One region of the Arthrobacter sp. D5-1 genome, then DNA from elsewhere that is predicted to be linked to it. Evidence: predicted binding sites of a transcription regulator. Region 1 holds the regulator's gene; the other holds the start of a gene.

What was found. Region 1 encodes Rex, which represses fermentation and respiration genes when NADH is low (regulators of the CRP and FNR family bind a similar motif). Its sites were predicted from a motif close to CTTGTGAANNNNTTCACAAG; they were not measured.
Region 2: the regulator Rex is predicted to act here: its motif matches at 2,407-2,426, upstream of AYX22_RS04175 (queuosine precursor transporter).

What each region holds. Positions count from the first base shown of each region.
Region 1 covers NZ_CP014571.1:3,766,856-3,771,223, forward strand. The annotation lists gene AYX22_RS17335 (YceI family protein) at 1-228, shown strand, start outside; gene AYX22_RS17340 (hypothetical protein) at 409-1,122, shown strand; gene AYX22_RS17345 (hypothetical protein) at 1,384-2,100, shown strand; gene AYX22_RS17350 (redox-sensing transcriptional repressor Rex) at 2,150-2,845, opposite strand; gene AYX22_RS17355 (glutaredoxin family protein) at 2,930-3,184, opposite strand; gene AYX22_RS17360 (HAD-IB family hydrolase) at 3,351-4,199, shown strand.
Region 2 covers NZ_CP014571.1:876,922-881,289, reverse strand. The annotation lists gene tgt (tRNA guanosine(34) transglycosylase Tgt) at 106-1,377, shown strand; gene AYX22_RS04175 (queuosine precursor transporter) at 1,459-2,169, opposite strand; gene AYX22_RS04170 (TetR family transcriptional regulator) at 2,480-3,142, shown strand; gene AYX22_RS04165 (TIGR01777 family oxidoreductase) at 3,142-4,035, shown strand; gene AYX22_RS04160 (hypothetical protein) at 4,218-4,368, shown strand, end outside.

The DNA of each region.
Region 1 (4,368 bases):
CTCACAATCAAGGGCGTGACCAAGGAAGTATCCATCGAAACAGAATTCAACGGTGTCGCAGTGGATCCCTTCGGCAACACCCGCGCCGGCGTTTCCGGCGAAACCACCATCAGCCGCAAGGACTTCGGCCTCACCTGGAATGCCGTTCTCGAAGCCGGTGGCGTGTTGGTCAGCGACAAGGTTGTCATCAACCTGGAACTCGCTTTCATCGCACCGGCCGCCGCATAGGCCCTCTCTCCAGACGCGGATTCACCCCAACGGCGCCACCCACAGTCCCCGGCTGTGTGGGGGCGCCGTTTCGCATTTCCGGAAGTCACCCCGCAATTGTTCGGCAAACAGCCTGTATTTACCTGCGAGTTGGCTCCGAAGTTCCTATGCAACCTTCAACCTGCGGTCTACAGTGATGCCATGAGTACCCCAGACGAAGCACCACAGCCACAGCAGCCCGGCTCCCAGCCTCCGCAGCCCGGCAATGTTCCTCCTGCGGGTTACCAGCCTCCGCAGGGCTACCAGCCACCCCAGGGTTACCAGCCGCCGTCGCAACCGGGACAATATTCACAGCCCGGCCCCACGCAGCCCGGGCCACCGCAGCCTGGCCCTGGACAGCCAACCCCGGGGCAGCCTGGTCTCCACTTCGAGATGCCCACTGACGGGCCCCGCAACTTCAACGACGTCATGCCCCAGGGCGGATTCTCGGGAATGTTCAAGACCCAGGGCCTCCCCACCGAGCTGAAGGTTTCATACTTCATCTGGGTGATCTCCGGACTCCTTGGCCTGCTGTTCGGGCTGATCGGATTCTTCGCGATCATTGCCCTCTTCGCTTTCGCCCCTGGCGTTGCAGCCATCCTGCTGATCATCCTCATCCTCACCCTGGCGGTGGCAGCGGCACAGGTAGTCCTTGCGATGAAGATGAAGGAAGGCAAAGAGTGGGCCCGCCTCGCCCTCACCATCGTGGCCGGCATCTCCTTGCTCCTCACCATTTTCAGTGCGGCCAGTGCCGGCGGCTCCAGCACGGGCCTTGGCAGCAACTGGTTCGGCTTCCTCGTCAGCGCCGTAGCCGTAGTCCTGATGTGGCTTCCGAATTCACAACTTTGGTTCAAGGCAGTCAAGGGCCACGCTTAGCGTTGAGGCAACTGCCGTCGTCGTGCCTTATCGGCGCCAATACAGGCTGAAGGCCGCGGTAAATCCTGTCGGATTGCCGCGGCTTTCATCATGAAGGCGTAAGCCAACATGATGATTTTTGCCGCGAGCCGGAAATACCTGCGTGGGATCACCTGCAGGGTCAGACCCGGGAGGTACGGTGGAAGCAGAACCACGCTGGGGGCAGGGTCATTTTGCTGATCCCGGCGGCCGCACCAGCAGTCGAACAAGCAAAGGAATGCCATGAGCAACCCTCCCTACCCGCCGTCAAACCCGGGCGATGCCAACCAGCCCGAGCAGCCGGGCACCCAGCCAGCCGCGCCGCAGTACGGCCAGCAGAGCCCCGCCGCGCCGCAGTACGGCCAGCAAAGCCCCGCCGCGCCGCAGTACGGCCAGCAGTCATCCCCGTACGGCCAGGCTCCCGGCGCTCCGCAGTACGGACAGGACACCAACTGGCCCAGCCAGCAGCCCGGTCCCACCGCTGTGCCGCCCATGGTTAACTACGCCTTCTGGATGATCGTTGCCGCCGGCATTCTTTCCGCTATCAGCTCGCTTCTGTTGGCCACCACTGGTGCTGATGCCTTCATCAGCGCCATGAACCAGCAGGCAAGCCAGCAGGGTACGGACCTCCCCGAAGGGTCCATGGAAGGCATGCGCGGTGTGATCGGTGTCAGCGCCGTCGTAGGCGCTGTTCTGGCCCTCGGTCTCTACGCCTTGGTCGCTTTCCCCGTCCGCAAGGGCAAGAACTGGGCACGGATCCTGGGCACCGTCTTCGCCGCCATCTCCGTCCTGGGCCTCACCGGCCTGTTCCAGTTCGGTGCCACCTACGGCATCCTGCAGCTCATCGTGATCCTGCTGGGAGTCGCGGCGATCGTCATGCTGTACCTGCCGGCGTCGGCCCCGTACTTCCGCAAGGCGCAGCCCTTCGGCAACCCATACCAGAACCCGTACGGCCGCTAAACACCCAGAGTTCCAGACGCTTCAAACGCGGGCGCGGACCCGGCGAAGGCTAAACAGCCTGGCCCGGTGTCTGCGCCCGTTGTGCGTGGTACGCCAAAATCTGGAGTTCCGTGGCCATGTCCACCTTGCGGAGGTTCACGTGCGGAGGAACCTGCAACAGCACCGGCGCGAAGCTGAGGATGCTCCGGATCCCGGCGGCAATCACGCGGTCGCATACAGCCTGCGCTACGGTGGCGGGCAGGGCCAGCACCACCATGTTGGTGTGGGTCCGTTCAAGGACCCGCTCAAGCTCCGCGGAGTCGCTGACGCGAAGCCACCCTACTTCGTTGCCGATCACCATGGGGTCGGCGTCGAAGATGGCTACAACGTCGAAACCGCGGGACTCAAAGCCGCCATACCGGGCCAGGGCCTTTCCGAGGTTACCGGCGCCCACAATGGCAACTTTCCAGTCATGGGTCAGACCCAGGGCGGCGGCAATGTGGCGGCTCAAGTACTGGACTTCATAGCCGACACCGCGCGTCCCATACGAGCCCACATAGGAAAGATCCTTGCGCAGGGTGGACGAGCTGACACCTGAGGCTTCCGCCAATGCTTCGGACGAAACCCGCTCCACGCCTTCAGCCAACAGGGAGTTGAGCGCGCGCAAATAGAGCGTCATCCGGGCCACGGCCGCGGGTGGGATCTGCTTTGTGGCAGGTTCGTTGTCCCCGGTTGCAGCCTCCGGGGACGGTTCCAGCGCAGTCACGGTATTCTCCATTGCGTCGCTTTGTTGTTCCACTCTATGACCCCCGGGCGGACTCAACAAAAGCCATTACCAACGGGTAACCCCTCAGCCCTCCAGGACCTTCTTCAGGGTGCGGGTGAGCCGTTCCTCGTCAATCTTCCAAAAATCGCGCTGGACGCCGTCCACCAGCACCACGGGAATCTCTTCCGCGAAGCGCTCCTGCAGTTGGGGGTCGTCGTCGATCAGCTGCTCCTTCCACTGCACGCCAAGACTTTTAGTGACACGCTCGACGGCGGCACGCGCCGCGGTGCACAGGTGGCAGTCAGCTTTGGTGAGGAGAACGACGTCGGGAATAGCCATATCTCAAAGGTACCGGCCAACCCTCTCTCACATCCCACGCCCTTCCGGCCAACCCTCTCTCACATCCCACGCCCTTCCGGCCAACCCTCTCTCACATCCCGAGCCCTTCTGTGACGCCACCGTGCGCCCTCGAACGCGGACCGCGGCGATTGACTAGACTCAAGGCATGCCCGAGGAGAAGAACGCCGCCGTGGTCGCAGATGCCTTGGTGCAGAAGCCCATAGTGCAGAAGGACAACGTGCAGAAGCGCACGGGCGAGGCCGCCTTCTTCGACGTCGACAACACCTTGATGAAGGGCGCCAGCCTCTTCCATGTGGCCCGCAAGATGTACGAACGCAAGGCCTTCACATTGTCGCAAGCGGCCGGATTCGCCTGGAAGCAGTTCAAATTCGTCATGCGCGGCGAGAACATGGAAGACGTCCACTCGGTCCGCGACTCCGCGCTTACCCTTGCTGCCGGCATCACCGTGGATGACATCAAGGCCCTGGGTGAAGAGGTCTACGACGAAATGATCGAGTCGCGGATCTGGCCGGGGACCAAGGCCCTCGCGGAACAGCATCTCAGGGTTGGACGCAAGGTCTGGCTCGTCACGGCTACACCCATCGAGGTGGCCACGGTCATTTCCACCAGGCTCGGACTCACCGGCGCCCTTGGCACCGTGGGTGAAGTGGAAGGTGGCATGTACACAGGGAAACTTGTGGGCGACATCCTGCACGGGCCGGCGAAGGCAGTCGCAGTTCAGCTCGTCGCCGATCGTGAGGGCCTGGATCTGGATCATTGCTGGGCGTACAGCGATTCCGCCAACGACATACCTTTGCTCACCATGGTGGGTCATCCCGTGGTGATCAACCCGGACGCCAGGTTGCGCCGGCACGCCCGCGAGAACAACTGGCCCGTGTACGACTTCCGTTCCGGTCGCCGCGCAGCAACGCTTGGGCTCAAGGCCGCCACGGTTGGCGGAGCGGTCTACGGCCTGTGGCGGGGTTTCTCAAGGTTCCGCGGCCCCCGCATCTGACCCTCTCTCACATCCCTCGGGCTTGACCCGGGCCCTCTCTCACATCCCTCGGGCTTGACCCGAACCCTCTCTCACATCCCTCGATGGCCTCAACGAGCCTGTGGATAACTTACGATGACTCAAGCGTTTCTGGGCGAGAATGCCAGATATGCAGAACGCCAGGCCCCTT
Region 2 (4,368 bases), 1.8 Mb from region 1:
CTTCCTCCGCGGGTTACTTCGGGTAAAGCTGGCACACTTGGTAGCGTGCCAGCTTCCGTTTCTGCTTCCGCGTCTGTGTCTTCCCCTACTCCCGGCCAGCCTGACTTGCCAGGGTTGTCCTCCCGGCAATCCGGGTTCTCGTTTTCGGTGGGCCAGCGCCTGACTGAAACGTGCTCGCCGTCGGACGCCCAAGTGAATGCCAACGGCGGAGCTTTCCTGGGCCGCACCGGAACCATCACCACACCGCACGGAACCATCCAGACGCCCGCGTTCATCGCCGTCGGGACCAAAGCCACCGTGAAAGCAGTACTGCCCGAGTCCATCGCCGACCTCGGTGCGCAGGCTGTGCTGGCCAACGCATACCACCTGTACCTGCAGCCGGGGCCGGAGATCCTCGACGCCGCCGGCGGGCTGGGCGCGTTCATGAACTGGTCCGGGCCGACCTTCACCGACTCCGGAGGATTCCAGGTGATGAGCCTGGGCTCTGGGTTCAAGAAGGTCATCGACATGAAGAACGTCGATTCGTCCGGACCCGACGACGCCGTGGCACCGGGCAAGGAACGGCTGGCGCACATTGACGACGACGGCGTCTGGTTCAAATCGCACCTCAACGGGGACAGGCACCGCTTCTCCCCCGAGATTTCCATGCAGGTCCAGCACCAGATCGGCGCGGACATCATGTTCGCCTTCGACGAGCTCACCACGCTGCAGAACTCGCGGGCCTACCAGGAGGAGTCCCTGGAGCGGACCCGGCTGTGGGCGCGGCGGTGCTTGGAGGAGCACGCTTCCTTGACTTCTTCCCGCGTGGGCAAGCCCTATCAAGCCTTGTTCGGCGTGATCCAGGGTGCGCAGTATGAGGACCTTCGCCGCAAGGCGTGCCGGGATCTCGGTGCCATGCCCTTTGATGGGTACGGGATCGGCGGGGCGCTGGAGAAGGAAAACCTGGGCACGATTGTGCGCTGGTGCAACGAGGAATTGCCCGAGAACAAGCCCCGGCACCTTCTGGGCATCTCCGAGCCGGACGACATCTTCACGGCCATCGAGAACGGCGCCGACACCTTCGATTGCGTCTCCCCCACCCGCGTGGCCCGAAATTCGGCGTTCTACACACCGTTCGGCCGGTTCAACCTGTCCGGGGCCCGCTATAAAACCGATTTCGGGCCGTTGCAGGACGGCTGCGACTGCTACACGTGCGTGAACTACTCGCGGGCTTACATCCACCACCTGTTCAAGGCCAAGGAAATGCTCTCGGCAACGCTCATCTCCATCCACAACGAGCGCTTCGTGGTGAAGATGGTGGACGACGCCCGCTTGGCCATCGAATCCGGGGATTTCTTCGAGTTCAAGGCGGAGACCCTGGGCCGGTACTACTCGTAGGCGTCGAGTTCGCCGGAAGCGTGCGTGGGCGTGCGGAAACTTCCGGCGAACTCACACGGTTCCGGCGAACTCGGCCCGAGCCTAGGCTGCCGTTACCCCGTAGCTTGGCTCGCGCTTCTTGATCCACCCGACAACCAACACGGTGACGGGCACGAACAGGAACTCCACGGCCGTCTTGTAGACGAAGCCAACCAGGGCGTAGTTCAGGAACGAGCCAAAGTCCGTGATGCCGATGACCGATGCCGCGATGCTGCAGAAGATCAGGGTGTCCACGAATTCGCCCACCACGGACGAGCCCATCAGGCGTGCCCACAGGGACTTCTCGCCGGTGCGGGCCTTCATCTTCACCAGGATCCAGGAGTTGATGGTCTGTCCGGCAAGGAAGGCAAGGAGCGATCCAAGGACGATCAGCGGCACGGGTCCGAGGGCGCCTTCGAGGGCTGCTTGCTTGCCGATGCTGTACTCGTCATTGAAACCGGGCAGCACGATGATGATCCAGTAGCAGAGAGAGGCAAAGACCGAGAGGGCAAACGAGGTGATGATGGCCTTGCGCGCCACCTTGAAGCCGTACACCTCGCTCATCACATCACCCAGGATGTAGGCGATGGGGAACAGGAAGAACCCGCCGTCAGTCAGGATTGGCCCGAGCGCGACGCCCTTGGAAGCGCCGATGTTGGACAGGATCAGCACCACGGCCATGATGGCCAGCATGATGCCGAAATACGGGGAGCCTATTGAAGCAAAGCGTGGGGCGGGCTTGCTCAAGGTACTGGAGCCTGAGGGCGAGGGCATGGGTCATCCATTTCGTAGTGGTTCGCGCAGGCTCCTTCGTTCAGGGCGCCCCGCTGTATTAGCACTGTGGTTGGTGGGGCATGTGGCCCGGCACCGGTTCCATTCTCCCACTCCTTCACCCCAACGCTCCCTCACATCCCTCGGGCTTGAACCCAACGCTCTCTCACATCCCTCGGGCTTGAACCCAACGCTCTCCCACATCCCTCGGGCTTGAACCCAACGCTCACTCACGTCCCCCTTTTGAACGTGTTCAGAAATATGCCATACTCAGTCTTGAACACGTTCAAAATACGTCCCAGGGAGCGGCACCATGGCAGCAAAGAGTGAGCAGACCCGCCAATTAGTGGCCGACGTCGCGCTGAAAATGTTCCGCGAGGTTGGCTTTGAGAAGACCACCATGCGAGCCATTGCCCAGGAGGCCGGGGTCTCCGTCGGCAATGCCTACTACTATTTCGCATCCAAGGACGAGCTCGTCCAGGAGCTTTACGTTCAAGTGCAGGATGAACACGCCGTGGTCGCGGCGCAGGCCTTGGAAGGAGTCCAAGATCTCGCAGGCCGCCTGAAGGCAGTGCTGCACACCGGCATCGACGTCATGGCGCCGTACCACCAGTTTGGTTCCGACTTCATCGCGACGGCGATCCGGCCGTCGTCGCCCGTCAATCCGTTCGGCGAGGCGTCCACCGCCGCACGGGAGGCTTCGCTCGCGATCTTCCGGTCCGCCGTCGAGGGCTCCTCCCCCGCCGTCGCAAAGAAGCTGCGCGGCGATCTGCCCGAGCTGCTGTGGCTGGCGTACATGGGAGTCGCACTGTTCTGGGTTTACGACACCTCCGAGAACCAGCGCCGCACACGCAAGCTGATCGACGGCGCCGCCCCGCTGGTGGCGCGCGGCTTGTCGCTGGCGAAGATTCCGGGCGTCAGCAAGGTGTTCGATGACGTTCTGGGACTCGTGCGCAACGTCAAGGAAGATTCGTGATGCGGCGGACAGTAGTCATCGCCGGCGCTACTGGCTTCATTGGCAGCTACTTCCAGCGGCGGTTCCTTCAAAAGGGCTGGCAGGTCCGGACCGTTGGGCGGGACGCTTCGGCTGACGCGCAATGGCACGACGACGGCGCCATCACCAAAGTGCTGGACGGTGCCGAACTTCTGGTGAACCTCGCCGGACGATCCGTGAATTGCCGTTATGACGAGCGGCACAGGAGGGAGATCCTGGACTCCCGGGTTCTCACAACAAGTGCCTTGGGCCGGGCCGTTGCTGCCTGCGCCGAACCGCCCAGGACGTGGATCAACTCCAGCACCGGAACCATTTACCGGCATGCGGAAGACGCTCCGCAATCCGAGGTTTCCGGCGAATTGGGCACTGGCTTCTCCGTGGACGTTGCCCGCGCGTGGGAAGACGAGTTGGCGGCTGCCGTTGTCCCCGGCACCCGCAAAGTGCCGCTCCGCATCGCGATTGTCCTGGGGGCGGGCGGCGTCATGAGTCCCCTCCGGAACCTCGCCCGCCTCGGTTTGGGTGGGCACATGGGTCCGGGCACGCAGAAGTTCAGCTGGATCCATGTGGAGGACCTGTTCAGGACGGTGCTGTTCGTCCACGATCACGGAGAGCTGAGCGGTCCGGTGAACGCGGCGGCGCCCCACCCAGTGGACAATCGGGAGCTCATGGCCATGGTTCGGCGAAGCATGGGTGTCCCCTTTGGCATCCCGACACCCGCATGGCTGCTCGAGGCCGGCGCCGTCCTCATTCGGACACAGACCGAGCTGGTCCTCAAGAGCCGGTGGGTAGAACCCCGGAAGTTGCTCGACGCGGGGTTCGCGTTTGAGTATCCCTCGCTGGCTGGCGCGCTTAACGAGATCGCGGCTACTCCATGAACTCGACTCACCATCCGGCATTCTGGCCCTACGAATACCGGGACCGCGTGGTCCGGGGCTGGAAGGGACTTCTAGTAGGCGTCCTCGTTGCCGATGTTGTGTTCTTTCTGGTGCCTGGGGTCATGAAGGCGAGTCAAGATCCACAACATGCCGCATATCAGCTTTCATTTCTACCCATTCTCATGGTTTTTGGTGTCCTCCCCATCGGTTTGGTTGGCCTCCCGACCGCGATGCTGCTGGGCAAGATCTTGAGGGGTATTCGCAACCAGTGGATCCACGTGGCTGCCTTTATCGTCGCCGGCGCTCTGGTGGGAACCCTGGTTGGAGTTCCTT